Regions from separate parts of the Streptomyces sp. NPDC048288 genome, predicted to be linked through region 1. Evidence: riboswitches for the same ligand, from Rfam matches in the RefSeq annotation. Region 1 holds a riboswitch; each other region holds the start of a gene.
The links. Region 1 has a riboswitch for S-adenosylmethionine ahead of ACGFZS_RS04005 (aminotransferase class V-fold PLP-dependent enzyme). Riboswitches for the same ligand answer to the same signal wherever they lie in the genome.
Positions count from the first base shown of each region.

Region 2: another riboswitch for S-adenosylmethionine. It lies ahead of ACGFZS_RS47975 (amino acid ABC transporter permease); the one in region 1 lies ahead of ACGFZS_RS04005 (aminotransferase class V-fold PLP-dependent enzyme).
Region 3: another riboswitch for S-adenosylmethionine. It lies ahead of thrC (threonine synthase); the one in region 1 lies ahead of ACGFZS_RS04005 (aminotransferase class V-fold PLP-dependent enzyme).

Region 1 covers NZ_JBICZD010000001.1:900,311-909,941, forward strand. The annotation lists gene ctaD (cytochrome c oxidase subunit I) at 1-221, shown strand, start outside; gene ACGFZS_RS03965 (cytochrome c oxidase subunit 4) at 218-616, shown strand; gene ACGFZS_RS03970 (Ig-like domain-containing protein) at 772-2,034, shown strand; gene ACGFZS_RS03975 (hypothetical protein) at 2,115-2,516, opposite strand; gene ACGFZS_RS03980 (heme-copper oxidase subunit III) at 2,695-3,315, shown strand; gene ACGFZS_RS03985 (cytochrome c) at 3,392-4,204, shown strand; gene ACGFZS_RS03990 (Rieske 2Fe-2S domain-containing protein) at 4,201-5,259, shown strand; gene ACGFZS_RS03995 (cytochrome bc complex cytochrome b subunit) at 5,256-6,893, shown strand; gene trpD (anthranilate phosphoribosyltransferase) at 7,027-8,091, shown strand; SAM riboswitch class IV at 8,183-8,299, shown strand; gene ACGFZS_RS04005 (aminotransferase class V-fold PLP-dependent enzyme) at 8,464-9,631, shown strand, end outside.
Region 2 covers NZ_JBICZD010000025.1:32,332-41,962, forward strand. The annotation lists gene ACGFZS_RS47950 (PhzF family phenazine biosynthesis protein) at 1-239, shown strand, start outside; gene ACGFZS_RS47955 (hypothetical protein) at 288-1,094, opposite strand; gene ACGFZS_RS47960 (hypothetical protein) at 1,206-1,463, opposite strand; gene ACGFZS_RS47965 (hypothetical protein) at 1,633-1,830, shown strand; gene ACGFZS_RS47970 (glutathione S-transferase C-terminal domain-containing protein) at 1,922-2,785, shown strand; SAM riboswitch class IV at 2,863-2,974, shown strand; gene ACGFZS_RS47975 (amino acid ABC transporter permease) at 3,384-4,364, shown strand; gene ACGFZS_RS47980 (amino acid ABC transporter ATP-binding protein) at 4,361-5,149, shown strand; gene ACGFZS_RS47985 (ABC transporter substrate-binding protein) at 5,222-6,247, shown strand; gene ACGFZS_RS47990 (GNAT family N-acetyltransferase) at 6,297-6,710, shown strand; gene ACGFZS_RS47995 (putative leader peptide) at 6,754-6,849, shown strand; gene ACGFZS_RS48000 (LLM class flavin-dependent oxidoreductase) at 6,917-8,125, shown strand; gene ACGFZS_RS48005 (NtaA/DmoA family FMN-dependent monooxygenase) at 8,148-9,521, shown strand; gene ACGFZS_RS48010 (LLM class flavin-dependent oxidoreductase) at 9,518-9,631, shown strand, end outside.
Region 3 covers NZ_JBICZD010000013.1:191,883-201,513, reverse strand. The annotation lists gene ACGFZS_RS38730 (hypothetical protein) at 1-43, shown strand, start outside; gene ACGFZS_RS38725 (hypothetical protein) at 40-561, shown strand; gene ACGFZS_RS38720 (NADH:flavin oxidoreductase) at 632-1,759, opposite strand; gene ACGFZS_RS38715 (tyrosine-protein phosphatase) at 1,926-2,984, opposite strand; gene groL (chaperonin GroEL) at 3,190-4,812, opposite strand; gene ACGFZS_RS38705 (cold-shock protein) at 5,116-5,322, opposite strand; gene ACGFZS_RS38700 (MoaD/ThiS family protein) at 5,804-6,079, opposite strand; gene thrC (threonine synthase) at 6,124-7,407, opposite strand; SAM riboswitch class I at 7,426-7,569, opposite strand; gene ACGFZS_RS38690 (glucosyl-3-phosphoglycerate synthase) at 7,727-8,671, shown strand; gene ACGFZS_RS38685 (trehalose-6-phosphate synthase) at 8,776-9,631, shown strand, end outside.

The DNA of each region.
Region 1 (9,631 bases):
ACGGCAAGAAGGTCGAGGTCGACGACCCGTGGGGCTACGGCCGTTCGCTGGAGTGGGCGACCTCCTGCCCGCCGCCGCGCCACAACTTCCTCACCCTGCCGCGGATCCGCAGCGAATCGCCGGCCTTCGACCTGCACCACCCTGAGATCGCCGCCCTGGAGCAGCTGGAGCACGGTCACGCCGCCGCCGCTGTCACGGGCAGCAAGGAGGCCGGCAAGTGAAGATCCAGGGCCGCATGTTCGTGTGGCTGAGCGTCTTCGTCCTCGCCATCGCGATCGTCTATGGCGTGTGGTCGAAGGAGCCGGCCGGTACCACGGCGCTCTTCCTGGCCTTCGGCCTGTGCATCATGATCGGCTTCTACCTGGGCTTCACGGCCTCGCGGGTGGACGCCGGTGCCCAGGACAACAAGGAGGCCGACGTCGCGGACGACGCCGGTGAGCTGGGCTTCTTCAGCCCGCACAGCTGGCAGCCGCTCGCGCTCGGCGTCGGCGGCGCGCTGGCCTTCCTCGGTGTCGCCGTCGGCTGGTGGCTGCTGTACTTCTCGGTGCCCATCATCCTGATCGGCCTCTTCGGCTGGGTGTTCGAGTACTACCACGGTGAGAACCGCACCCAGTAGGCAAGCAGTGCACCGGGAGCCCGGACCCTCCACAAGGAGGGTCCGGGCTCCCGTCGTTACGGCCTCACGGCCGGTTCCCGTCCCCGGAGCGGTGTCCGTCCCCCGTCCGGACTACCTGTCGTGCCGGTACGCAAAACATCTCATAGTGTGATCATATGAGTCACTCTCCGTGCGCCCGTACCGTCGTCAGCTGCACCCTGCTGGTGATCGCCCTCGGCGCGGGCGTCACCGCCTGCGGTTCGGACGGCAACCCGCTGGCGGGCAAGCCGAACGACGCGGCGGACCAGCTCTCCTTCAACACCCCCACCGGCAAGGGGAAGCGCGTCGATCCGGACAAGCCCCTGGAGGTCGTCGCCAAGAGCGACGACGACCGGATCACGGACGTCACGGCCCAGGACGCCACCGGTCGCTATGTGGCGGGCGAACTCGACGCCGACGGCAGCCGCTGGCACAGCACCTCCCCGCTGGCCGCCAACGCCCACTACACGGTCCAGGTGAGCACCGAGGACGAGGACGGCGTCCCCGGCCGCAAGGTCCTCACCTTCGACACCAGCGTGCCCGCCACCAAGCAGCGGCTGAAGGTCACCTTCGGCCCCAAGTCGGGCGAGTACGGCGTCGGCCAGCCCATCACCGCCCAACTCGACCACGAGGTCAAGGACAAGGCCCAGCGCGCCGTCGTCGAGCGCGGCCTGAGGGTCGACTCCATCCCCGCCGTGGACGGCGCCTGGTACTGGGTGAGCGACAAGGAACTCCACTACCGGCCCAAGGAGTACTGGCCCACGCATGCCACCATCCAGGTGCACAGCGACCTGGACGGCGTCAAGATCAGCGACCGCCTCTGGGGCGGCACGGCCAAGCCCCTGAAGATCACCACCGGCGACAAGCTCCTCGCCGTCACGGACGCCGGCGCCCATCAGATGACGATCTACAAGAACGACAAGGTGATCAACACCATTCCGATCACCACGGGAAAACCCGGCTACGAGACCCGCAACGGCGTCAAGGTCGTCCTGGAGAAGCAGTACTTCGTACGCATGCGCGGCACCACGGTCGGCATCGCCGAGGGCACCTCGGACTCCTACGACCTGCCGGTCTACTACGCCACCCGGGTCACCTGGTCGGGCGAGTACGTCCACGCCGCGCCCTGGTCGGTCGGCTCCCAGGGGTACGAGAACGTCAGCCACGGCTGCACCGGCATGAACACCTCCAACGCCGAGTGGTTCTTCGACACCTTCCACCCGGGGGACCTGGTGAAGGTCGTCAACTCCAACGGCAAGGAGATGGAGAACTTCGGCAACGGCTTCGGCGACTGGAACCTCGCCTGGAAGGACTGGCGCAACGGCAGCGCCCTCATCAACGGCACCCCGGACGGCCCGAAGCCCCAGGACGCGGTGAGAGTCCAGCCGGTCGCCCTCTGAGCGCCCCGCAGGGGCGCGGGGAACTGCGCGACCAGCCACACACGGCCCGTACGCGCGCACTCACCGCGCCCCCCACCCCCTCAGGCGCTCTGCAGCTTCCTCTGCCGCAACAGAGACGCCAGCGCGCCCGCGAACTCCACCGGCTCCACCGGCAGCGTCACAGCCGCGTCCGCACGGCTCCACGTGGCCAGCCACGCGTCCTGCGGCCGCCCGATCAGCAGCAGCACCGGCGGGCAGTTGAAGATCTCGTCCTTGATCTGCCGGCACATCCCCATGCCCCCCATGGGCACGGCCTCCCCGTCGAGGACACAGACATCAACGCCCCCTCGGTCCAGCTCGCGCAGCACCGCCGCGGGTGTGGCGCACTCCAGGAACTCCACGAACGGCACATCGGGGGCCGGCCGCCGGCCGGCGGCGAGCCGTACCTGCTCGCGGGTGTTGGAGTCGTCGCTGTAGACCAGCACCGTGGCGGTCGGCTGCATTGTTCCTCCGAGACGTCAGCGTCGTACGGACAGGACCGATGGCCCGGATGCTACTCCCCCGAACACCTCGTCAACACCTGTTGGAACACCGCTTCGATGGGCCATCCGGGCAGTCCACACGCTGCGAACACTCCGAACGGCACCCCCCGGAGTGAGCGCGAGATAAGCGACCGACATAATGTCGGTCGTGGCGACAGCAACGACAGTAGAAACCGGGCACGCGCACCCGTCGGTCAACCGGCCGAACCTCACCAGCGTCGGAACCATCATTTGGCTGAGTTCCGAGCTGATGTTCTTCGCGGCCCTCTTCGCGATGTACTTCACCCTGCGATCGGTGACCGGTCCGGCGCACTGGAAGGAGATGGCGAGCCATCTCAACCTTCCGTTCTCCGCGACCAACACCACGATCCTGGTGCTCTCCTCCCTCACCTGCCAGCTCGGCGTGTTCGCCGCCGAGCGCGGGGACGTGAAGAAGCTCCGGGGATGGTTCATCGTCACCTTCATCATGGGTGCGATCTTCATCGGCGGTCAGATCTACGAGTACACCGAACTGGTCAAGAAGGACGGGCTCTCGCTCTCCTCCGACCCGTACGGCTCGGTGTTCTACCTGACCACCGGCTTCCACGGCATGCACGTGACGGGCGGCCTCATCGCCTTCCTGTTCGTCCTGGGGCGCACCTACGCGGCGAAGAGGTTCACGCACGAGCAGGCGACCGCGGCCATCGTCGTGTCCTACTACTGGCACTTCGTCGATGTCGTCTGGATCGGCCTCTTCGCCACGATCTACCTGATCAAGTAGCCGGGCCGGCACGCGCGCCGCAGAAGCGCACTTTCCAGAAGCATCGACGCAGAAGATCCTGACACCGGGGTAATCCGTGAAAAAGCTCTCCGCACGACGACGCCATCCGCTGGCGGCGCTCGTCGTCCTACTCCTTGCGCTGGTGGGCACTGGGGGGGCCTACGCCGCTCTCGCGCCCGCGAGCAAGGCGCAGGCCGATGAAACATCCCAGTCCCTGACCATCGAGGAGGGCAAGAAGCTCTACTCGGTCGGCTGCGCCAGCTGCCACGGCACCGGCGGTCAGGGTTCGTCCGACGGCCCCAGCCTGGTGGGCGTGGGCGCCGCGGCCGTCGACTTCCAGGTCGGCACCGGCCGTATGCCGGCCGCGACCTCGCAGGGCCCGCAGGTCGTCAAGAAGAAGAACATCTACACCCAGGCCCAGATCGACCAGCTCGCGGCGTACATCGCCTCGCTGGGCGCCGGTCCCTCGGTGCCGACCAAGGACCAGTACGGTCCGGACGGTGCCGACATCGCCGCGGGTGGCGAGCTGTTCCGCACCAACTGCGCGCAGTGCCACAACTTCGTCGGCTCGGGTGGCGCGCTGACCAAGGGCAAGTTCGCGCCGGACCTGCAGGGCGTCGACCCGAAGCACATCTACGAGGCCATGCAGACGGGCCCGCAGAACATGCCGTCCTTCCCTGACACGACGCTGTCGGAGAAGAACAAGAAGGACATCATCGCGTACCTCGACTCGGTCAACAGCAGCAAGACGGTGAACCCCGGCGGTCTCAACCTGGGCGGCCTCGGGCCGGTCAGCGAGGGTCTGTTCGCGTGGATCTTCGGTCTCGGCCTGCTGATCGCGGTCGCCGTCTGGGTCGCCGCTCGGACCGCAAAGGCCAAGAAGTCATGAGTAGCCAAGACATTCCAGAAGAGAACCTGCCCGCTGAGCAGGATCACGCGCACGGCGCCGTGAGCGTCGCGGACGAGAAGAACCCGTTCGCGGACCCGGGTCTGCCGCCCCACGAGCACCGGATCCAGGACATCGACGAGCGGGCCGCCAAGCGGTCCGAGCGCGTCGTCGCCCTGCTGTTCACGGTGTCGATGCTGGCCACGGTCGGCTTCATCGCGTCCTATGTGACGATCCCGAAGGACAAGGCGATCTTCGTCTTCCCCCTCGGTCACATCAGCGCGCTGAACTTCGCCCTGGGCCTGACGCTCGGTGCGGCCCTGTTCTGCATCGGCGCGGGCGCGGTCCACTGGGCCCGCACCCTGATGTCCGACGTGGAGGTCGCCGACGAGCGGCACGCCATCTCGGCCGAGCCCGAGGTCAAGGCCAAGGTCCTGGCCGACTTCAAGCAGGGTGCCAAGGAGTCGGCGATCGGCCGGCGCAAGCTGATCCGCAACACGATGTTCGGCGCGCTGACCCTGGTCCCGCTCTCCGGCGTCGTGCTGCTGCGCGACCTCGGCCCGCTGCCCGGCACCTCGCTGCGCCACACGGCGTGGTCGAAGGGCAAGCTGCTCGTCAACATGAACACCAACGAGCCGCTGCGTCCCTCCGACGTCGCCGTCGGCTCCCTGACGTTCGCCAAGCCCGAGGGCGTCGAGGAAGACCAGGAGGACTTCCAGAACGTCATGGCGAAGGCGGCCCTGATGATCATCCGGCTGCAGCCGGACAACATCAAGGACAAGCGCGAGCTCGAGTGGTCGCACGAGGGCATCGTCGCCTACTCGAAGATCTGCACCCACGTGGGCTGCCCGATCTCGCTGTACGAGCAGCAGACCCACCACGTGCTCTGCCCGTGCCACCAGTCCACCTTCGACCTCTCCGACGGAGCCCGAGTGATCTTCGGCCCGGCCGGCCACGCCCTGCCGCAGCTGCGCATCGGCGTGAGCGAGGAGGGCTACCTCCAGGCGCTCGGCGACTTCGACGAGCCCGTCGGTCCTGCCTTCTGGGAGCGCGGATGAGCACCAACGAGAACTCAGAGTCCCGCGAGCGCGGGAAGGCACCGGCCGGCGAGCGTGTCGCCGACTGGGCCGACGGACGGCTCGGGATCTACTCCCTGGCCAAGTCCAACATGCGCAAGATCTTCCCCGACCACTGGTCGTTCATGCTGGGCGAAGTGTGCATGTACAGCTTCATCATCATCATCCTCACGGGTGTGTATCTGACGCTGTTCTTCCACCCGTCGATGAACGAGGTGGCGTACCACGGCAGCTACGTCCCGCTCCAGGGTCAGCTGATGTCCGAGGCGTTCAACTCGACCCTGCACATCTCCTTCGACGTGCGCGGTGGCCTGCTCATCCGGCAGATCCACCACTGGGCCGCGCTGATCTTCCTCGCCGGCATGTTCGTGCACATGATGCGCGTGTTCTTCACGGGCGCGTTCCGCAAGCCGCGTGAGATCAACTGGCTGTTCGGCTTCCTGCTGTTCGTCCTGGGCATGTTCACCGGTTTCACCGGTTACTCGCTCCCGGACGACCTGCTCTCCGGCACCGGTGTCCGCTTCACCGAGGGCGCCATCCTGTCGATGCCGATCGTCGGCACGTACATCTCGTACTTCCTCTTCGGCGGCGAGTTCCCCGGCCACGACTTCGTGGCGCGGTTCTACTCGATCCACATCCTGCTGCTGCCGGGCATCATGCTCGGCCTGATGGTCGGCCACCTGATCCTGGTCTTCTACCACAAGCACACGCAGTTCGCGGGCCCCGGAAAGACCGAGAAGAACGTCGTCGGCATGCCGCTGCTGCCGGTCTACATGGCCAAGGCCGGAGGCTTCTTCTTCCTGGTCTTCGGTGTCATCGCGGCCATCGCGGCGACCACCCAGATCAACCCGATCTGGGCCATGGGCCCCTACCGTCCGGACCAGGTGTCCACCGGCGCCCAGCCCGACTGGTACATGGGCTTCGCCGAGGGTCTGATCCGCTACATGCCCGGCTGGGAGATCAACTTCTGGGGCCACACCCTGGTCCTGGGCGTCTTCATCCCGCTGGTCCTGTTCGGTCTGGTCCTGGGTGCGATCGCGCTCTACCCGTTCATCGAGTCCTGGGTCACCGGCGACAAGAGCGAGCACCACATCCTGGACCGCCCGCGCAACGCCCCGACCCGTACCGGATTCGGTGTCGCCTGGATCACCGTGTACATGGTGGGCCTGATCGGTGGTGGCAACGACCTCATCGCCACCCACTTCCACCTGTCGATCAACGACGTGACCTGGTTCGTCCGGATCTTCTTCTTCGCCGGACCGGTGATCGCGTTCCTCGTCACCAAGCGGATCTGCCTCGGTCTGCAGCGCCGCGACAAGGAGAAGGTGCTGCACGGCCGCGAGACCGGCATCATCAAGCGGCTGCCGCACGGTGAGTTCGTCGAGATCCACGAGCCGCTCTCGCAGGAGCAGCTGCACACCCTCACCGCCCACCACCAGTACGAGCCGGCCGAGATCGGCCCGGCGGTGGACGAGAACGGTGTCGAGCGCAAGATCAAGGGGTCCGAGAAGCTCCGCGCCAAGCTGAGCAACGCCTACTACGGCGAGGACAACCAGATCCCGAAGCCGTCCGTCGAGGAGTACAAGGAGATCACGAGCGGCCACGGCCACCACTGATCGACGGCGTCGCCACGCCACAGCCGAAGGGCCCCCGTCCGTACACCGGACGGGGGCCCTTCGCGGTGCCCGGGGCTGGATAGGGTAGGCCTCACAGGCACCATTTCCCGGTACGACGATCAGGAGCGGCCTTATGAGCGCTGTGACCCCCGCTGGAGGCGACACCGCGGCGGGCCGTTCCTGGCCCGAGGTACTGAACGCGCTGCTGTACGGCCAGGACCAGAGCGCCGAGGCCACGGCCTGGGCGATGGACCAGATCATGCGCGGCCAGGCGACCGACGCCCAGATCGCCGGCTTCGTGGTCGCGCTGCGGGCCAAGGGCGAGACGGTCGAGGAGATCAACGGCCTGGTCCGCACGATGTACGAGCACGCCAACCTCATCGAGGTGCCGGGCCGCACGGTCGACATCGTCGGGACCGGCGGTGACGGCGCGAAGACGGTGAACATCTCCACGATGTCGGCGCTGGTGGTGGCCGGCACCGGCGCGAAGGTCGTCAAGCACGGCAACCGCGCCGCCTCCTCCGCGTCCGGCGCCTCGGACGTCCTGGAGAAGCTCGGCGTCAACCTCGACCTGACCCCGCAGCGGGTCGCCGAGGTCGCCGAGGAGGCGGGCATCACCTTCTGCTTCGCCGTCAAGTTCCACCCGGCGCTGCGGCACGCGGGCGCCGCGCGCGGCCAGTTGGGCATCCGCACGGTCTTCAACATCCTCGGCCCGCTGACCAACCCCGCGCGGGTGCGGGCCCAGGCGGTCGGCGTCGCCGACCCGCGCATGGCCCCCGTCGTCGCGGGCGTCTTCGCCGAGCGCGGCCACTCCTCGCTGGTCTTCCGCGGCGACGACGGCCTCGACGAACTCACCACGACCGCCACGTCCCACGTCTGGGTCGTCCGCGACGGCAAGGTCACCGAGCAGACCTTCGACCCCCGTGACGTCGGCATCGACCTGGTCCCGGTGGAGGCCCTGCGGGGCGGCGACCCGTCGTACAACGCGGAGGTCGCCCGCAGGCTCCTGGACGGCGACCAGGGCCCGGTACGGGACGCGGTCCTGCTGAACTCGGCGGCCGCCCTGGTCGCCCTGGACCCGGGCCCGGGCACGCTGTCCGAACAGCTCCGCGCGGGCATGGCCAAGGCCGCCGACTCCATCGACTCCGGCGCGGCCAAGCACGCACTGGAACGCTGGGCGGCGGCGACGCACAGGTAGGGGCAACGGGGGTTCGGCACCGCCGGGCCCCCGTCCCGTCATCCGGACAGAAGTTGCGCGGTGGCGATCACTTCCCCTACGTTTCTTTCCAGGTCATGAGTGACAGTCATGAGGCCCCGGCCGACTGTCCGGCAACCCTCCGTCCGTGGCGGGGTGCCCCGGGTGAAGACCAGGTCGTAGGCAGCGAGGTCTACGGCAAGCGCGGACCCCTCGACACACCAGGGGTCCTGGTCGTACGAGGGAGCCCTCTGTGAGCAAGCGAATGCGATAGGGCGTAGAGCCCCGCCTCCGCGTACCCCTTTTCAGCTTTCCCCGTGCCGTCGACACACCGTCCGGCGCGGCGGTTCCGCTTACCCTCACAGGAGTTCCGCCATGTCCGTCTCCACCGCTGCCTCCGCCCAGTCCGTTTGTGCCCCTCTGTCCGTTCTGGGCCGGGATGTCACCGTCCCGCTGGTCACCGGCGGCGAGGTCACCTACGCCGCCCTCGACTACGCGGCCAGCGCCCCCGCCCTCCAGCGGGTCTGGGACGACGTCGCGGCGTACGCGCCGTACTACGGCAGCGTCCACCGCGGCGCCGGCTACCTCTCCCAGCTCTCCACGGACCTCTTCGAGAACGCCCGCCGGACCGTCGCCGAGTTCCTCGACTGCCGCCCCGACGACCAGCTGGTCTTCACCCGCTCCACCACCGACTCCCTGAACCTCCTGGCCCGCGCCCTGCCCGCCGACTGCCAGGTCTTCGTCTTCGAGACCGAGCACCACGCCTCCCTGCTGCCGTGGCAGGACGCCCGCGTCACCTACCTCAACGCCCCCCGCACCCCGCGCCAGGCCGTCGAGACCCTGGAGCGCGCCCTCGCCGACCGCGACCCCCACGGCCCGGCCCTGGTCTGCGTCACCGGCGCCTCCAACGTCACCGGCGAGCTGTGGCCGGTACGGGAGATGGCGGCCGCCGCGCATGCCCACGGCGCCCGGATCGTCCTGGACGCCGCCCAGCTGGCCCCGCACCACCCCGTCTCCGTCCAGGACCTGGACGTCGACTGGGTCGCCTTCTCCGGTCACAAGCTGTACGCCCCCTTCGGCTCCGGCGTCCTCGCCGGCCGCGCCGACTGGCTCCAGGCCGCCGAGCCCTACCTCGCGGGCGGCGGCGCCAGCCGCAAGGTCACCCGGCGCGAGGACGGGGGAGTGGCCGTGGAGTGGCACGAGAGCGCGGCCCGGCACGAGGCCGGCTCGCCCAACGTCATCGGCGCCTACTCCATCGCCTCCGCCTGCAAGGCGCTCACCGAGGCCGGCTTCGACACGCTGGTCGCCCGTGAGCGGCACCTGATCGAGACGGTGCGGGCGGGACTGGCCGAGGTCCCGGAGGTCCGGGTCCTCTCCCTGTTCGGCGACGACGCCCCGCGGGTCGGCGTGATCAGCTTCGTGGTGGACGGCTGGAACAGCTCCCACTTCGCCGCCGCCCTCTCCGCCGAGTACGGCATTGGCGTCCGCGACGGCCTCTTCTGCGCCCACCCGCTGGTCAGGACCCTCCTCGGCTCCGACCCGC
Region 2 (9,631 bases), on a different contig from region 1:
CGGCCGTCTTCCACGTCCGGGACCCGTTCCCCGTCGGCGGCGTCGTCGAGGACCCGGCGACCGGCGCCGCGGCCGCCGCGTTCGGCGTGTACGTCCGTGAGCTGGGCCTGGTTCCCGAGGACGCCGTCCTCACCCTGCACCAGGGCGAGGACCTGGGCCGTCCCGGCGAACTCACGGTGACCCTGCGCACCGGCGACCTGCGCATCCGGGTCAGCGGCACCGGGGCCCGGATCGGCTGACGCGGATCACTCCCGCCGACTCGGTCCCGCCGACTCGGTCCCGCCTGCTCAGTCCCACTGACTGGGCAGCGGGGCCGGGGTCTTGCCGGACAGCACGTCCTTCAGGCGCTGGGCGCCGGCCTGTACGGCGCGGTCGGTGCTGTCGTGGTCGACGGCGGAGAGGCCGCCGTTGGTGACCGCCGCCCCGGAGGCGCCGACGCGCAGGACCGCGACGTCCGTGCTGAAGGTGGACGGCTGACCCGCGGCGGTGCCCTGGACGGTCACCGTCAGGGCCTCCCGGGCGTCGCCCGCCTTCGGCACCTCCAACGCCACGACCTGCACGGTCCGCTTGCCGCCGTCCTGGCCGGTCGCCGTGAACTGGTTGCACTTCTCCGGCAGGGTCTTCATCCAGTCCAGGGTGGCGTCGACGTCCGCCGAGCCGTAGTCCCCGACCTGGTACAGCATCCGGGAGTCCTCCGAGGTGAAGCCGCGCAGCGCGGAGGCGCCGGTGGCGCGGCCGAGGAGGCTGTCGGAGTAGAGGCCGTCCAGCAGCCGCTGGCAGTCGGCGGCGTCGGACTTGGCGGTGAGGAAGCCGGCCACGTCGACCTTGCCGATCAGCATGGAGTTGCGCCAGGTCGCGGCGTCGGTGGCGACCTGCCAGTCGTTCTCGATGTCGGCCGGCGTGATCAGCGCGGCCTGCGCGCCGGCCCCGGTCAGGGCGGGCGTCGCCGACGGGGAGGGGGAGCGCTCGGCGGCGGCCGAGACGGACACGGCCTCGGGGGCGCCGCTCTCGTCCGCACAGGCCGCCGTGGCGAGCAGGAATCCCGCCGCCAGGGCCGAGGCGAGAACACGCGCGGGTCGGGACGGACGGGTCATCGCGACTGCCTCCTCGGGAACGCGGTAGCTCCCTCCACGCCACCATCCGCCGGGACCACGGACCACCCGCACGGGCCATTCGGGTGAGTGCCGGGCCGGGACGCGGGAGCGTCATGTTCCGGGGGCGGTGATCCGCACCCGGCGGCTGCCGCAGCGCGGGCACACCGCGTCCGCGAGCGGTGAGCGGACCGCCCGGCCGGCCTCGTCGACGTACTCCTGGGTGCTCTGCAGGTCCGGGTCGGCGATCGGGTCGATGAAGAACACCGCCTGGAAGGTGGCCTCCCAGGCCTTGCCGCACCGCCCGCAGGCGAACGCGAAGGTCTCGGGCACGGCCCCGGGGACGGGCCCGGGGCCCGGGGGCTCGGTCATCGGATCCGGCTCCTGTCACTCGGCCTGCGTCCCAAGCGGACCGCCCCCGCCGTCCGGCGGCAACCCGGGGCCGGGTGTCCCAGGCGTGGACGCCCTCTTGACGTGGGGCGGAGGCGGATCGACACTCCAGATGGGAATCCTAGTGAAAAGGTAGGGAAAGATGGGTCGCGTGCGCACGCTCACCGGCAGACCGCGCCGAGAGAGCCGTACGTCCTGGGCGGCCCCCCTGCTCACCTCCCGCCTGCACATCGATCTGCAGCGCGTGTGCAGCGCCATCAGCCTCGGCACCACCGGCCTCGGCGCCACCGGCCTCGGCACCACCGACCGCAGAGTCCTCGGCCGCAGAGCCCTCCGCCGCAGAGGCTGAGCGCCCGCTCGCCCCGTACGAGCCGGGCCCCCGCCCACCGACGAACGCTTCCGCCGCGCGTACGTCCGCGCGCCCGCATCTGGGGAGACGCATGTCCATCACTCCGCTCGCCGCCCTGCCGTCCGTCCGCACCGCCCCCGCCTTCCGGGGCCGCATCGGCCGCGACGCGCGCAGCGGCCACTACGCGGTGCCGCGCCGCTACCGGCTCCATCTGGCCACCGCCTGCGCCGACGGCCTGCGCATCGCCGTCGGCCACAGCCTGCTCGGCCTCGACGACTGTTGTCCGGTCACCTTCCTGCCCGCGGTCCCCGACTGTCCCGACGGCAGCCACACGGCGCTGCGCCCGCTGTACGAGGCGAGCGCCCACCGCTACGTGGGACCGGCCCTGGCGCCCGTGCTCAGCGACGACTGGTCCGGCCGGATCGTCAGCACCCACAGCCGGGACATCCTGCGCGACCTGGACCGGCACTTCGGCGACGGCGTCACCCGGCTCCACCCGCGCGGCGCCGAGGCCGAGATCGAGGCCGTCGAGCGGCTCTGCGCGGAGGGCGTCGAACAGGCCGCACAGCGCGCCGGGCGCGAGGGCGGCGACCCGGAGGCACTGGAGACCCTGCTCGCCACCCTGGACGAGCTGGAGCGCCGGCTGACCGGAGCGGAGTTCCTGATCGGCGGTCAGCTCACCGCCGCGGACATCGAGTTGTGGGTGGCGCTGGTGCAACTCGACACCGTGCACCGCACCCACCTGGACGCCTCCGCCGTGCACCGCATCGCCGACCACCCGGCGCTGTGGGCCTACGCCCGGCGGCTGGCCGCGCATCCGGCCTTCGGCGCCCACCTCGACCTCGACGGCATCGCCCGTCGCCACCACGGCCGTTGCCAGGGCCTGGAAGCCGCCGGCGCGGCCGTCCAGATCCTGGACTGGGCCGGCCACGCGGCGGACGTCTCCCGCAGGTGAGAGCGGCCCGAACCGTTCCGCCGGCTGGACAGGCGTTGACATTCGATCGGGCAACTGCGTTACTTACGGACCAGAACGGTCAAGAGCGTCAGCATCAAGCCCTGGCTTGCTGACCGGCAACCCTCGCACCGCGGTGGGGTGCCCCAGGTGACGACCGGACCGGATGACGACGTTCGGTAAGCGCGAGGCCCCGCCCCGGGGCCATCACACAAGACAGGTGACGGACATGTACGCAGCCTCCAGGACGGCCGAGCGCCGTGCCCAGGGCTGCGTACAGCCGTATCCGAGCCCGCTCGTCGCCGACCGTGCCGTCGACCTGCTCCGCGTCAACAGCGCCCTGTGTAGCGCGTGTACCGCACCGGGCCGCGCCCGCTGTCGGGTCTGACCAGGCACTTCCGCCTGCGCCCCGCGGTTCTCGCGACTCGGCTTCCCTGACGTGGACACCGCTTCTCTGACGTAGACACCGGCCGCCCGGTGTGACGCCGTCCGCCCACCCCCGCATCCCGCGCGCCCCGCGTGCCGTGCCGTGCCCGAACACGGCGCGGCAGCGCGTTCCCGGCCGTGGGACCAGGGGTGTCCGACTCCGCCGGAGCCCGCCATGAGTGAACCCCCAGGCGCCACCATCACCGCGCCTGCCGCACCCCCCGCTGACAAACCGTCAAAACCGTTGGCTCCACAGCGAGTTCTCCCGCTGCGCCGACCCGGACGGTGGATCGCCACCGCCGTCGTCCTGGTCCTGGTCGCCCAGTTCGCCCACGGGCTGGTGACCAACCCCTTCTACCAGTGGGACCGCTTCGGCTACTGGTTCCTGCGGCCGACCCTCCTCGACGGACTGGTCATCACCCTCGAAGTCACCGCCTACAGCGCGGTGTTGGGCCTGCTCGGCGGCATCCTGCTCGCCCTGGCCCGGCTCTCGAAGAGCCCGGTGCTGCGCGCGGTCAGCTGGACCTACGTCTGGGCACTGCGCTCCATCCCGCTCATCGTCGTCCTGCTCTTCCTCTACAACTTCAGCGCCCTGTACCAGACGTTGAGCGTCGGCGTCCCCTTCGGGCCGGCCTTCTTCTCCTTCGACGAGTCGAAGCTCGCCACCGACATGGTGATCGCCGTCATCGGCCTCAGCCTCAACGAGGCCGCCTACGCGGCCGAGGTGGTCCGCGGCGGCATCCTCTCCGTGGACCAGGGCCAGCACGAGGCCGCCGCCGCGCTCGGCCTGCCCAAGGGCTACCAGTTCCGCAGGATCGTCTTCCCGCAGGCCCTCAGGTCGATCACCCCGAACTACGTCAACCAGCTGATCGGCCTGATCAAGAGCACCTCGCTGGTCTTCTACGTCTCCCTGCTCGACCTCTTCGGCACCGCGCAGAGCATGGGCTCCACCTACCCCGGCGACATCGTGCCGCTGCTCCTGGTGGTGACCGTCTGGTACCTGATCCTGACCAGCGTCGTCTCCGTGATCCAGTTCTACGTCGAGCGGTACTACGCCCGCGGCGCCACCCGCGCGCTGCCGCCGACGCCCCTGCAGAAGCTCCGGGGCGGCCTCACCGACCTGCGGGCCCGCATCCGCCGGGAGGCCGCCGTATGAGCAGCACCGACACCCTGGAGACGGCCCCCGCCGCCCTGGAGATCCACGACGTCCACAAGTGGTACGGCGCCCACCGCGTCCTCGACGGCATCGACCTGACCATCCGCCCCGGCGAGGTCACCGTCGTCCTCGGCCCGTCCGGCTCGGGCAAGTCCACGCTCCTCAGGGTCATCAACCACCTGGAGAAGCCCGAGATCGGCCATGTCAGCATCAACGGCGAACCGATCGGGGTGAAGCGGCAGGGCGACCGGCTCAAGGAGCTGAGCGAGCGCGCCATCCTGGCCCAGCGCGGCCGGATCGGCTTCGTCTTCCAGAACTTCAACCTCTTCCCGCACCTGACCGTCCTTGACAACGTGGCCGCCGCCCCCGTCGCCACCGGGAAGCTCACCAAGCCCGAGGCACAGGCCCTGGCCAAGGAACTCCTGGAGCGGGTCGGCCTCGGCGAGCGCGTCGGCGCCTACCCCCGCCAGCTCTCCGGCGGCCAGCAGCAGCGCGTCGCCATCGCCCGCGCCCTCGCCCTGCGCCCCGGCGTGATCCTCTTCGACGAGCCCACCTCCGCCCTGGACCCGGAACTGGTCGGCGAGGTCCTCGCCGTCATCAAGGACCTGGCCACCAGCGGCACCACGCTCGTCATCGTCACCCACGAGATCGGCTTCGCCCGCGAGATCGCCGACCGGGTCGTCTTCATCGACGAGGGCCGGATCGTCGAGCAGGGCCCGCCCTCCGAGGTCCTCGACAGACCGCGGCACGAACGGACCAGGGACTTCCTCAGCAAGGTCCTGTGAGCCGCACCCCCCGGATTTCCCCCCACGCCCACCCTCAGCACCCTCTTCCTCTTCCAGCGACAAGGAACGGCCATGCCCACCCACCTCACCCGACGCAGCCTGCTCAGAGGCATCACCGCGGCCACCGCCGTCGCCACCCTCGCCACCGGGCTCGCCGCCTGCGGGGGCGACAGCGACGCGGCCACCACCACCGCCGGCGCCAAGTCCGGCGAGGTCGTCGTCGGACGGGTCTCCAACGGCGCCGGCACCCAGACCACCATCAAGGTCTCCGAGGTCAAGTCCATCAGCGCCGAACTGCCGGCGGCCGTCCGCAAGAGCGGCAGGCTCGTCATCGGCGAGGGCGCCCTGCCCGCCGGATTCCCGCCGCTGGCCTACGTCGGCAGCGACCAGAAGACCCTCACCGGCTCCGAGCCCGACCTCGCCCGCCTGATCGCCGCCGTCTTCGGACTCACGCCGGAGGTCAAGAACGCCACCTGGGAGAACATGTTCGTCGGCATCGACAGCGGCAAGGTCGATGTGGCCCTCTCCAACATCACGATCACCGAAGAGCGCAAGAAGAAGTACGAGTTCGCCTCCTACCGGCAGGACAACCTCGCCTTCATCGTGCCGAAGAAGAGCACCTGGAACTTCGACGGCGACTACGAGAACCTCGCCGGCAGGACGATCGCCGTCGGCTCCGGCACCAACCAGGAGAAGATCCTCCTGGAGTGGCAGGCGAAGCTGGCCAAGGAGGGCAAGAAGCTCACCGTCAAGTACTTCCAGGACAGCACCAGCACCTTCCTGGCCCTCAACAGCGGGAAGATCGACGCCTCCTTCGGTCCCAACCCCGGCTTCGCCTACCACAACAAGCAGACCGCGAACACGCCCAACGCCACCCGCACCGCGGGCACCTACTCCGGCGCCGGCGCCAGTCTGCAGGGCCTGATCGCGGCCACCGCCAAGAAGGACAGCGGACTCGCCAAGCCCCTTGCGGACGCCATCAACTACCTGATCAAGAACGGCCAGTACGCCGAGTGGCTCAAGGCCTACAACCTCTCCGACGAGGCCGTCGCCAAGTCCGAGGTCAACCCGCCCGGACTGCCCCTCGACAACTCGTGACCGCCCGCACCAGCACGCCCGTCGGCTCCTGAGGAAGGACTCCGCCTCCGTGACCGTCCAGACCGACCTCCGCGGCGGCGGAGCCCCCCTCACACCCGACACCACACCGCTCGACAACCCCGTCTGGCCCGCCCTCACCGGCCCACACGCCCACCTCGCCGAGCGAAGCGAGATGGGGGTCCCCCCGGCCGAAGGCTGGGGGAGGTTGCGGCCGCTGGGCTGGACGGAGATCAGCGCCGTCTGCACCGACCCGGACCACCGGGGCCTGGGGCTGGCCACCCGCCTGGTGGGCGCGGTCGCCGTCGGCATCCGGGACCGTGGCGACACCCCGTTCCTGCACGCGGTACCGGGCAACGCCACGGCGATCCGGCTCTACGAGTCGATCGGCTTCACCGAGCGACTGCGCGGCCGCATTCTGCTGCTGCGCACCCCGGGAACATCCACGAACGCCGGTCAGTTGTGAGTCACGACGGGATCCACGCCGAGCAGGCCGGGAGGTGCGGGACGTGACACGTGTCCTCAGCCCCAGCCGCCGGACCGTCCTGCACTCCCGGCCGCACATCGACCTCCAGCGCGTGGCCGCCGCGCTCTGTTGCTCCTGACCCGTTCCCACCCCGCCACGCCCCCGCACCGGCGTGCCCTCGTACGGATCTTCAGGAAGGCACCTCCGTGTCCTCAGCACCCGTTTCTCCCCTGCACCTCGCCGTCGCCCTCGACGGCACCGGCTGGCACCCCGCCTCCTGGCGCGAGCCGGCCGCCCGCCCCCGCGACCTGTTCACCGCCGGATACTGGGCCGACCTGGTCGCCGAGGCCGAGCGCGGACTGCTCGACTTCGTCACCTTCGAGGACGGCCTCGGCCTGCAGTCCTCGCACTTCGGCGAGCCGGACGGCCGCACCGACCAGGTCCGGGGCCGCCTGGACGCCGTCCTGACCGCCTCCCGGGTCGCGCCCCTGTCCCGCCACATCGGCCTGGTGCCGACGGTGATCACCACCCACACCGAGCCGTTCCACATCTCCAAGGCGATCGCCACCCTGGACTACGTGAGCACCGGCCGCGCCGGGCTGCGGGTGCAGATCTCCGCCCGCCCGCACGAGGCGGACCACTTCGGCCGGCGTACCTTCCCGCCGATCGACCTGGCCGAACTGCGGTCCCCGGCCGGGCAGGAGCGGCTCAACGACCACTTCGACGAGGCCGCCGACTACGTCGAGGTCGTGCGCCGGCTCTGGGACAGCTGGGAGGACGACGCCGAGATCCGGGACGCCGCCACGGGCCGCTTCGTCGACCGCGACAAGCTGCACTACATCGACTTCGAGGGCCGCCACTTCAGCGTCAAGGGCCCCTCCATCACCCCGCGCCCGCCGCAGGGCCAGCCGCTCGTCACCGCCCTCGGCCACCAGAGCGTCCCCTACCGACTGATCGCCCGCCAGACCGACGTCGGCTACATCACCCCGCACGACACCGCCGAGGCCCGTGCGATCGTCGCCGAGATCCGCGCCGAGCAGGAGGCCGCCGGACGCGCCGGCGACACCGTGCACGTCTTCGGCGACCTCGTGGTCTTCCTGGACGACGACCCGGCCACCGCCGCCGCCCGCAAGGAACGCCTGGACGCCCTGGACGGCGGAGCGCTCACCAGCGACACCCGGATCTTCACCGGCACGGCCGCCCAACTCGCCGATCTCCTGGAGGAGTTCGCGGCCGAGGGGCTGACCGGCTTCCGGCTCCGGCCCGCCGTCCTCGGCCACGACCTGCCGCGTATCACGGCGGACCTGGTCCCCGAACTCCAGCGCCGCGGCCGCTTCCGGACCGCCTACGAGGCCGACACCCTGCGCGGCCTGCTCGGGCTCGCCCGCCCCGCCAACCGCTACGCCGCCGCCTGAGCCGGAAGGACCGCACCCCGTCATGAGCAAGCCGCTGAAGCAGATCCACCTGGCCGCCCACTTCCCGGGCGTCAACAACACCACCGTGTGGAGCGACCCGGCCGCCGGCAGCCACATCGAGTTCAGCTCCTTCGCGCACTTCGCGAGGACCGCCGAACGCGCAAAGTTCGACTTCCTGTTCCTCGCCGAGGGCCTGAGGCTGCGCGAACAGGGCGGCAAAATATACGACTTGGACGTGGTCGGCCGGCCCGACACCTTCACGATCCTCGCCGCGCTCGCCGCCGTGACCGAGCACCTCGGCCTGACCGGCACCATCAACTCCACCTTCAACGAGCCCTACGAGGTGGCCCGCCAGTTCGCCAGCCTCGACCACCTCTCCGGCGGCCGGGCCGCCTGGAACGTGGTCACCTCCTGGGACGCCTTCACCGGCGAGAACTTCCGCCGCGGCGGCTTCCTCCCGCAGGACGAGCGCTACTCCCGCGCCAAGGAGTTCCTCGCCACCGCGAACGAGCTCTTCGACTCCTGGCACGGCGACGAGATCCTCGCCGACCAGGCCACCGGCACCTTCCTGCGGGACGCGGGCGCGGGCTCCTTCGTGCACAAGGGCGCCCAGTTCGACATCCACGGCCAGTTCGACGTGCCGCGCTCCCCGCAGGGCCGCCCGGTGATCTTCCAGGCCGGCGAGTCCGACGAGGGCCGCGAGTTCGCCGCCTCCGGTGCCGACGCGATCTTCAGCCGGTACGCCACCCTCGACGCCGGCCAGGCCTTCTACACGGACGTGAAGTCCCGCCTCGCCAAGTACGGCCGGGCCCCCGGCGACCTGCTCATCCTGCCCGCCGCCAGCTTCGTCCTCGGCGACACCGACGAGGAGGCCGAGGAGATCGCCCACCAGGTGCGCCGGCAGCAGGTCAGCGGGGCGACGGCCCTCAAGCACCTGGAGTTCGTCTGGAACCGGGACCTGTCGTCGTACGACCCGGAGGGCCCGCTGCCGGACGTCGACCCGCTGGTCGGCGAGGAGCACATCTCCCGGGGCCGGGCCCAGGTCAGGATGTACCGCGACCCGCTCGCCATCGCCCGTGAGTGGCGGGAGCTGGCCGAGGCCAACAAGTGGTCCATCCGCGACCTCGTGATCAACACCGGCAACCGGCAGACCTTCGTAGGCTCCCCGGACACCGTCGCGAAGACGATCAACGACTTCGTGCAGGCCGACGTCTCCGACGGCTTCATCCTGGTCCCGCACATCACCCCCGGCGGCCTCGACGTCTTCGCCGACACGGTCGTACCGCTGCTCCAGGAACAGGGCGTGTACCGCACCGAGTACGAGGGCACCACGCTCCGCGACCACCTGGGCCTCACCCACCCCGACCGGGCGCGCACCGAACGGGCCGCGTCGTGAAGTTCCTGGCGATCACCCTGATCGTGCACCGCCCGGACCCGCTCACCGGCATCCGGAAGCCGACCCACGACCGGTTCCGGGAGGTCCTCGACAACGCGGTGCTCGCCGAG
Region 3 (9,631 bases), on a different contig from region 1:
GGTGCTGGCCGCTCTCGCCTTCGCCGAAGGCGCCTGGCGTTGACGGCCGGACCGACCGCGACGAACGGCCTGCTCAAGCAGTTGCGGATCTCGTTCCTGATCACTCTCGGAGCGACCGTCTTCGGGCAGGCGAGCGACCTCCTGGTCGCCCTGTGGTCCGGCGACTTCCTGGGCACGCTGCTGGACGGGGCCGGCATGGCGGCCGTCCTGTGCGCCTTCGTGGCCCTGGTGCACACCGCGGTCTACACCGCCGCGCACCTCGGACGGCCCGAGGGGAAGCAGGTCCGCGGGGCCGCGACCGGGCTGCTGATCATGCTCGCGGTCGACGCGCTCTACACCCAGCCGCTGTGGCGCAGGGCGCTCGACGACCCCGGGACGCCGTTCCGGCTGGCGTGCGCCCTGATCGCCCTGATTCCTGCGCTCACCTGCCTGGTGTCCTGGGCGCGGGCGCGCCGGCGCCGGCGGGAGCCGGGCGTCGCGTGGAGCCGGGCCCTGTTCTTCGGGCTCGTGTCCCTGCCGCTCCAGGCAGTGGTGGCCCTGGTCTTCCTCGCGGTGGTCTGAGCAATTACCGGACGGCCGGGACGCAGGTCGTCCCGGCCGTCCCGGCCGTCCTGCGCAACCGTGCGGTCGCTCAGCTCAGGGTCTTCAGCGCCGCCGCGTCGTACGGCTTCAGCTCGGACGTGCGGCCGGCCAGGACCTTCGCCGCCCACTCGGGGTCCTGGAGGAGGGCGCGGCCGATGGCGACCATGTCGTACTCGTCGCGCTCCAGGCTGTCGAGGAGGTCGTCGATGCCCTTGACCGGGGAGCCCTCGCCCATGAAGCCCTTGATGAAGTCGCCGTCGAGGCCGACCGAGCCGACGGTGATGGTGGGCTTGCCGGTGAGCTTCTTGGTCCAGCCGGCCAGGTTGAGGTCGGAGCCCTCGAACTCGGGGAGCCAGTAGCGGCGGGTGGAGGCGTGGAAGGCGTCGACGCCGGCGGCGGCCAGCGGGGTCAGGATCGCCTCCAGCTCCTCGGGGGTCTCGGCGAGACGGGCGTCGTAGTTGTCGGACTTCCACTGCGAGTAGCGGAAGAGGACCGGGAACTCCGGGGACACCGAATCGCGTACGGCCGCCACGATCTCGGCCGCGAACTTCGTGCGGGCGACCGGGTCGCCGCCGTACGCGTCGGTACGGCGGTTGGTGCCCGCCCACAGGAACTGGTCGAGGAGGTAGCCGTGGGCGCCGTGCAGCTCGACGCCGTCGAAGCCGATGCGCTCGGCGTCGGCCGCGGCCTCGGCGAAGGCGCGGATGACGTCGTCCAGGTCCTGCGCGGTCATCGCCCTGCCCTCGCCCTCGGTGCCGTCCAGGCGGATGCCGGAGGGACCGACGGCGGGGGCGTCCGCGAACGGCGGCTGGCCCTGCTTGCGGACCATGCCGATGTGCCACAGCTGCGGGACGATCGTGCCGCCGGCCGCGTGCACGCCCTCGGCGACCTTCGCCCAGCCCGCCAGCTGCTCCTCGCCGTGGAACCGCGGGATGCGGCTGCTCTGCCCGGCCGAGTCGTGACCGACGTACGTCCCCTCGGTGACGATCAGACCGACACCGGCGGCGGCCCGGCGGGAGTAGTACGAGACCACGTCCTCACCGGGGACACCGCCGGGGCTGAACTGGCGGGTCATCGGCGCCATCACGATCCGGTTGGGGACCGTGAGCCCGTTGAGGGCGATGGGACGGGAGAGGATCTCGGCCGCGCGGGAGGCGGGGGGCGTGGTGACGGTCACGTGGGGGGCTCCTCGTGAGTAGGTCGTATACCTGAGTCGTATACCAGTCGGTATGTGCACACGCATTGAGTGCACCTCCGTCCACAACGACCTGCCCGGACGTAAGCATTCCCGGCACCCGCCCGGATGCCGTGTGACCCGGGACACGGACCCGCGGCCGGTACGGCTAGCCGACGAGCAGATCCCGCTTCAGCGCGCGGAGTTCCTTCGCGTCGATGCCGAGCCCCTTGTCCAGGTAGGCGCCGAAGGTGCCGTACTTGTCGTGGACCTCCTGGAAGCCGGAGTTCAGGTACTCGGCGCGGACGTCCAGGAGCGGCTTGTAGACCTTCGCCTGGGCCGGGGTCATCGCGGCGAGCGTGGCCGCGTTGGCCGCCGCGCGGTAGGTGTTGCTGGCGAGGTAGTCCGTCATCACCGTGGCGCGGGGCACGCCGAGCGCGGTGAGCAGGGCGGCGCTGGACCAGCCGGTGCGGTCCTTGCCGGCGGTGCAGTGGTAGACGAGCCCGTGCTGGTCCTCGTCGGCCACGCCCGCGAAGACCGAGGTGTACGCGGCCTGCGCGGTGGCGCCGCTGACCATGTACTTCTCGCCGTCCACCATCATCTGGACGGCGGCTTCCTCGGTGGTCGGCATGGTGGTGGTCATGGAGGACCCGGCCAGCACGTCGGCGACGTGGTATGTCACATACGACGGCACGACGTCCGGCGCCGAGGTCCGCTCCGACTCGGTCCGCAGGTCGTAGTCGGCGCGGATGCCCAGCCGCCCGAGCTTGGCGACGTCGGCGGCGGTGAGCTTGTTCAGGGCGTCGGAGCGGTAGATCTCGCCCATCTTCACCCAGTGACCGTCGGCGGTCCGGTAACCGCCCGCGTCACGGAAGTTGACCGTGCCGTCGAGCTTGACGAGCCGGTCGGCGAGGTGCAGCGAGCCGCCGCGCTCGGGCACGAGGTCGAACCACTGCCGGTCGGCGGCGGGCAGCCCCTTCACGGTGACGTCACCAGTGGCACCGCCGCGCGCGACCACGTGCCCGTCGGCCCGGACGGCGACCGAGCGCACCCCGGGCGCGGTCCAGACGACGTGGTACGAGCCGTCGTCGTTCGCGGTCACGGTCGCGGCCGTGAAGGGGATGCGGTGGGACGAGTGCGAGTGGCCGGCGGCGGGGGCGGCGACGGCGGCCGGCGCGGTCAGGGCGAGGACCACGGCGGCGAGCAGGGAGGGCTTCATGAGCGTCATGGGACGGATGCTGTGTGCACGTACCGTCCGGGAGGTGAACGACGGATGACTGACAGCATGTGCATGGATGGCAGTTTGTGCCACACCACTCCCCCGACCGGCGCGAACACCCTCCACCGCGGCCGGCAAAAACGCCCGAGGGCGGCACCCCCTGTCGTGAACAGGGGGTGCCGCCCTCGGAAAGGACGAGCCGATCCGTGCCGGATCAGAAGTCCATGTCACCGCCCGGCATGCCGCCCGGAGCGGCCGCGGCGGCCTTCTCCGGCTTGTCGGCGATGACGGCCTCGGTGGTGAGGAACAGCGCGGCGATGGAGGCGGCGTTCTGCAGGGCAGAGCGGGTCACCTTCGCCGGGTCGATGATGCCCTCGGCGATCATGTCGACGTACTCGCCGGTCGCGGCGTTCAGGCCGTGGCCGACGGGCAGGTTGCGCACCTTCTCGACGATGACGCCACCCTCGAGACCACCGTTGACGGCGATCTGCTTGAGCGGGGCCTCCAGCGCGAGCTTCACGGCGTTGGCGCCGGTCAGCTCGTCACCCTCCAGGTCCAGCTTCTCGAAGACCGAGGAGGCCTGGATGAGGGCCACGCCACCACCGGCGACGATGCCCTCCTCGACGGCCGCCTTCGCGTTGCGGACGGCGTCCTCGATGCGGTGCTTGCGCTCCTTGAGCTCGACCTCGGTCGCGGCACCGGCCTTGATGACGGCGACGCCACCGGCGAGCTTGGCCAGGCGCTCCTGGAGCTTCTCGCGGTCGTAGTCCGAGTCGGACTGCTCGATCTCGGCGCGGATCTGGTTGACCCGGCCCTGCACCTGCTCGGAGGAGCCGGCGCCGTCGACGATGGTGGTCTCGTCCTTGGTGATGACCACCTTGCGGGCCTTGCCCAGCAGGTCGAGGGTGGTGTTCTCCAGCTTGAGGCCGACCTCCTCGGAGATCACCTCGCCGCCGGTGAGGATGGCGATGTCGTTCAGCATCGCCTTGCGGCGGTCGCCGAAGCCCGGGGCCTTGACGGCGACGGACTTGAAGGTGCCGCGGATCTTGTTGACGACCAGGGTCGACAGGGCCTCGCCCTCGACGTCCTCGGCGATGATCAGCAGCGGCTTGCCCGACTGCATGACCTTCTCCAGGAGCGGGAGCAGGTCCTTGACGGAGCCGATCTTCGAGTTGGCGATCAGGATGTACGGGTCGTCCAGGGACGCCTCCATACGCTCCATGTCGGTGGCGAAGTACGCCGAGATGTAGCCCTTGTCGAAGCGCATACCCTCGGTGAGCTCCAGCTCCAGACCGAAGGTCTGGGACTCCTCGACGGTGATGACGCCTTCCTTGCCGACCTTGTCCATGGCCTCGGCGATGAGCTCGCCGATCTGGGTGTCGGCGGCGGAGATGGAGGCCGTCGAAGCGATCTGCTCCTTGGTCTCGACATCCTTCGCCTGCTCAAGGAGGGCACCGGAGACGGCCTCGACGGCCTTCTCGATACCGCGCTTGAGGGCCATCGGGTTGGCGCCGGCGGCTACGTTGCGCAGGCCTTCCTTGACCAGGGCCTGGGCGAGCACGGTCGCGGTGGTCGTACCGTCACCGGCGACGTCGTCCGTCTTCTTGGCGACTTCCTTGACCAGCTCGGCGCCGATCTTCTCGTACGGGTCCTCGAGCTCGATCTCCTTGGCGATGGAGACACCATCGTTGGTGATCGTGGGGGCGCCCCACTTCTTCTCGAGGACGACGTTGCGGCCCTTGGGGCCGAGCGTCACCTTGACGGCGTCCGCGAGCTGGTTCATGCCGCGCTCGAGGCCGCGCCGCGCCTCCTCGTCGAACGCGATGATCTTGGCCATGTGAAGTGGTCCCTCCAGGACTGGGGGTGAGTCTTCAGGACCGCGCCCGCGCCCGCGACGGACGGCTCGCCGACCCGTGGGTTCCTTGCCCCACCCGGCCTGCGGGCCTCACCGACCCGGTCCTTCTTTGTCACTCTCACCTTCAGAGTGCTAACGCCAATGATTAGCACTCGGGGTAGGCGAGTGCAAGCGCCTCCCGGGGATCGGGCGTGCGCGGCCGGGCATGCCGAAGGGCCCGTGCCCCGGGAGGCACGAGCCCTTCGAAGATGTACAGAAGAACGTCGCTGTCAGTCGGCGCGTGCTTCAGCTGGTCGCCAGCCGGACCATGTCCGCCTGCGGCCCCTTCTGGCCCTGCGAGATCTCGAAATCGACTCGCTGACCCTCTTCCAGGGTGCGGTACCCGTCCATCTGGATCGCGCTGTAGTGGACGAAAACATCCGCACCACCGTCGACCGCGATGAAGCCGTACCCCTTCTCCGCGTTGAACCACTTGACGGTGCCCTGAGCCATGCCTAACTCCCCTATTACTGGCCCTTGCACAGATCCACACTTCGCGGATCCGGGTCAGACCTCACCCCCCAATGGTTGGGGGCGTGCGCCGGAACGCGTCGACCGCGGCTGAATGTATCTGTCCAACTGCCGTCTGCAACAGGTCAATCGGACGAGAATTCTGGACGGGAAGGGTCCGGAATGTAGCGAGAATTCGGCCGAATTCAGGGCAAGTCGGGCCCCAGATAAGCCGCAAAAGCCGCAAAGAACCCGCACACTTTGGCTACTTCTTGCCGGGCTCGCGGTATCGAATACGGGGCTCCCGACCTGGAGATCAGGACCGCGTTCCCCAACTGTACCGCGCTCAACCACACAGAATTGCCCCCTCCGCTTCTCTCACGGAGGGGGCAATCAGATGAACACTCGGTGATGGGTATTACCGAAGGTAATGTTCGGTCATACGGCCATCAGGTCAGCAGGTCAGCCAGGTCGGCGGGGTCGTTCAGCCGCCCGCGACGGCCGGGATGATGGAGACGCCGGCCCCGTCCGGGGTGGCGGTCTCCAGGCCCTGCTCGAAGCGCACGTCGTCGTCATTGACGTACACATTGACGAACCGGCGCAGCTTGCCCTGGTCGTCGAGAACGCGGGCGGAGATTCCCGTGTGGTTCTTCTCCAGGTCGGTGATGACCTCGCCGAGGGTGGCACCTTCGGCACTGACTTCGGCCTGGCCACCGGTGTAGGTGCGCAGGATGGTGGGGATGCGAACAGTGACGCTCACGGCTTTAAACCTCCGGTCAGGGCAGCGCCCTATTTCTCGGGGACTCAGGCGAGCCCGGCCTCGTGGAAAGACTCGAGATTCGGGCGAATGGTCGCGGTAAGACCCGTACCCGCCACCGCGTCGAGCGTCTTCAATCCATCACCGGTGTTGAGTACAACGACCGACTTCGAGGGATCGATGAGCCCATTCTCAATGAGCTTCTTGGTGACTCCAACCGTCACTCCGCCGGCGGTCTCCGCGAAGATGCCCTCGGTCCGCGCGAGCAGCTTGATCGCGTCGACGACCTGCTCGTCGGTGACGTCCTCCACCGCACCACCCGTGCGCCGGGCGATGTCGAGGACGTAGGGACCGTCGGCCGGGTTGCCGATGGCGAGGGACTTGGCGATGGTGTTCGGCTTCTGCGGCCGGACCACGTCGTGGCCGCCCTTGAAGGCCACCGAGACCGGCGAGCAGCCCTCGGCCTGCGCACCGAAGATCTTGTACGGCTTGTCCTCGACCAGCCCGAGCTTGATCAGCTCCTGCAGCCCCTTGTCGACCTTGGTGAGCTGCGAGCCGGAGGCGATCGGGATGACCAGCTGGTCCGGCAGCTGCCAGCCGAGCTGCTCGCAGATCTCGTACGCCAGGGTCTTCGACCCCTCCGCGTAGTAAGGCCGCAGGTTGACGTTGACGAAGCCCCAGCCCTCGCCGGCCGGGTCGCCGATCAGCTCGGAGCAGAAACGGTTCACGTCGTCGTAGTTGCCCTCGATGCCGACCAGCTCGCCGCCGTAGATCGCGGCCATGACGATCTTGCCCTGCTCCAGGTCGTGCGGGATGAACACGCAGGAGCGGAAGCCGGCCCGGGCGGCGGCGGCGCCGACCGCGCCGGCCAGGTTGCCGGTGGAGGAGCAGGAGAGCGTGGTGTAGCCGAAGGCACGGGCGGCCTCGACGGCCTGGGCGACGACGCGGTCCTTGAAGGAGTGCGTCGGGTTGCCGGAGTCGTCCTTCACGTACAGGCCGCCGGTGACGCCCAGCTCCTTGGCCAGGTTGTCGGCCTGCACGAGCTTGGTCCAGCCGGGGTTGATGTTGGGCTTGGTCGCCACGTCGGCCGGTACCGGCAGCAGCGGGGCGTAACGCCAGATGTTCGCGGGTCCCGCCTCGATCTGCTTCCGCAGCTCCTCGGCGTCGTACGCCGAGTAGTCGTACGCGATCTCGAGCGGGCCGAAACACTCCTCGCAGGCGAACACCGGGCCGAGCGGCACCCGGTGACCGCACTCGCGGCAGGACAGCGCCGTGGCGGGGCCCAGGTCGACGGTCTTCGGGGAATCGGTTGCAACAGTCTGCGCAGCCATCTGAGGCGAGGCCCTTTCTCCTCATCTTCCTCACGACGCATCTCGCCGTGAGACGGATTTGGCACCTTCCCTAGCCGGGAGCCACGCCTTGGAAGACGAGTGCCGACTGGAGGGTTGCCGGGGCTTCATCGGGCCGTATCCCTCTGCCCCTCTGGATGAGCTGTATTCGGTTGTCAACGCACGGTGACCGCAGGACATGCGATGGTCATCGGCGTTGTTCAAGACTGTAACCGAAGGCCAGGACAGTTGAGATAGTCGTCCGTACCGCGAGATGGATCACACCGCGCTGTGTGATCGTGACAGTGAGGAGCCGCTGACTGTGCTGGAAGAAGTCGAGCGCTGGCTGGCCACCCGCTCCTGGTCCCTGAACGACCGTCCACTGCACCGGATACTCGCCGCCAAGCAGCGGACGGGTCAGTCGGTCTCCGTCGTGCTGCCCGCGCTCAACGAGGAGGAGACCGTCGGTGACATCGTCGCGGTCATCCGCCACGACCTGATGCAGCAGGCGCCGCTGGTCGACGAGATCGTCGTCGTCGACTCCGGCTCCACCGACCGCACCGCGGAGGTGGCCGCCGCGGCCGGCGCCCGGGTCGTCCACCGCGACACGATCCTCCCCCGCATCCCCGCCGTCCCCGGCAAGGGCGAGGTCCTCTGGCGCTCCCTGCTGGTCACCACCGGGGACATCGTCTGCTTCATCGACGCGGACCTGAGGGACTTCTCCTCCGACTTCGTCTCCGGGATCGTCGGCCCGCTGCTGACCGACCCCGGGGTGGACCTGGTCAAGGCGATGTACGACCGCCCGCTCGCCGGCGCGGCCGGGCAGGGCGGCCGGGTCACCGAGCTGATGGCCCGCCCGCTGCTGAACATGCACTGGCCGCAGCTGGCCGGGTTCGTGCAGCCGCTGGGCGGCGAGTACGCGGCCCGCCGCTCGCTCCTGGAACAGCTCCCCTTCCCGGTCGGATACGGCGTGGAGCTGGGCATGCTGGTCGACGCCCTGCACCTGGTCGGCCTGGACGCCCTCGCCCAGGTGGACGTGGGGGTCCGCAAACACCGCCACCAGGACGGCCAGGCCCTCGGCCGGATGTCCGCCGCGATCTACCGCACCGCCCAGCTGCGGCTGGCCCGCGGCCACCTGATCCGCCCGTCCCTGACCCAGTTCGAACGGGGCGAGGACGGCTTCGAGCCACGCACGTACTCCGTGGACACGGAGGAACGGCCGCCGATGGCGGAGATCGCGGAGTACGCCGAACGCAAAGTGGCGTGACTTCGACGGGTTCGACGCGCGTTCCGTATACGGCCGCTGGTCGGGCGTAGCCGTACGTTTGAGCGTTTACGGGCCGGGCTAGGTTGAGGCTTATGGCTTCCCCCATGGCTTCCACCGGCGGTGCTGAGGTGCTGGTCGCGTCCAACCGCGGCCCGGTTTCGTACGAGGTACGCCCCGACGGCGCGGACGGCGCGCTGCATGCCAAGCGGGGCGGCGGCGGGCTGGTCTCCGGCCTGTCGGCGATCGGCCCGGACGCGAACGCCGTGTGGGTGTGCGCGGCGCTGAGCGACGGTGACCGCGAGGCGGTGCGGCGGGCCGACGGCGGCCGGCTGCCGGTGGCGGACACCGGGGGCCAGCAGGTCCGGATGCTCGACATCGACGCGGAGGTGTTCTCCGACGCGTACAACGGCATCGCCAACTCGGTGCTGTGGTTCGTCCACCACATGCTCTACCAGACCCCGCTGGAGCCGGTCTTCGACGCGGAGTTCCGGCGCCAGTGGGCGTCGTACCAGGCCTACAACCGGGCGTTCGCCGAGGCACTGGCCCAGGAGGCGGGCGAGGGCGCCGCGGTCGTCATCCAGGACTACCACCTGGCGCTGGCCCCGCGGATGCTGCGCCGCCTGCGCCCCGACCTCCGAATCGGCCATTTCTCCCACACCCCCTGGGCGCCGCCGGACTACTTCCGGCTCCTCCCCGACGACATCGCCGCCGAGTTGCTGAGCGGGATCCTCGGCGCCGACCACGCGGCGTTCCTCACCCGGCGGTGGGCGGACGCGTTCGTCGACTGCTGCCACGCCGTACTGGGCCCGGGGATCCCCTCCTCCGGCGACACCCGGATCGGGGTGCACGGGCTCGGCGCCGACGCGGACTTCCTGCGGAAGCGGTCGCACGAGCCGGACGTCGAGGAGCGGATGGCCGCCCTGCGGGAGGAGATCGGCGACGGCCGCAGGACCATCGTCC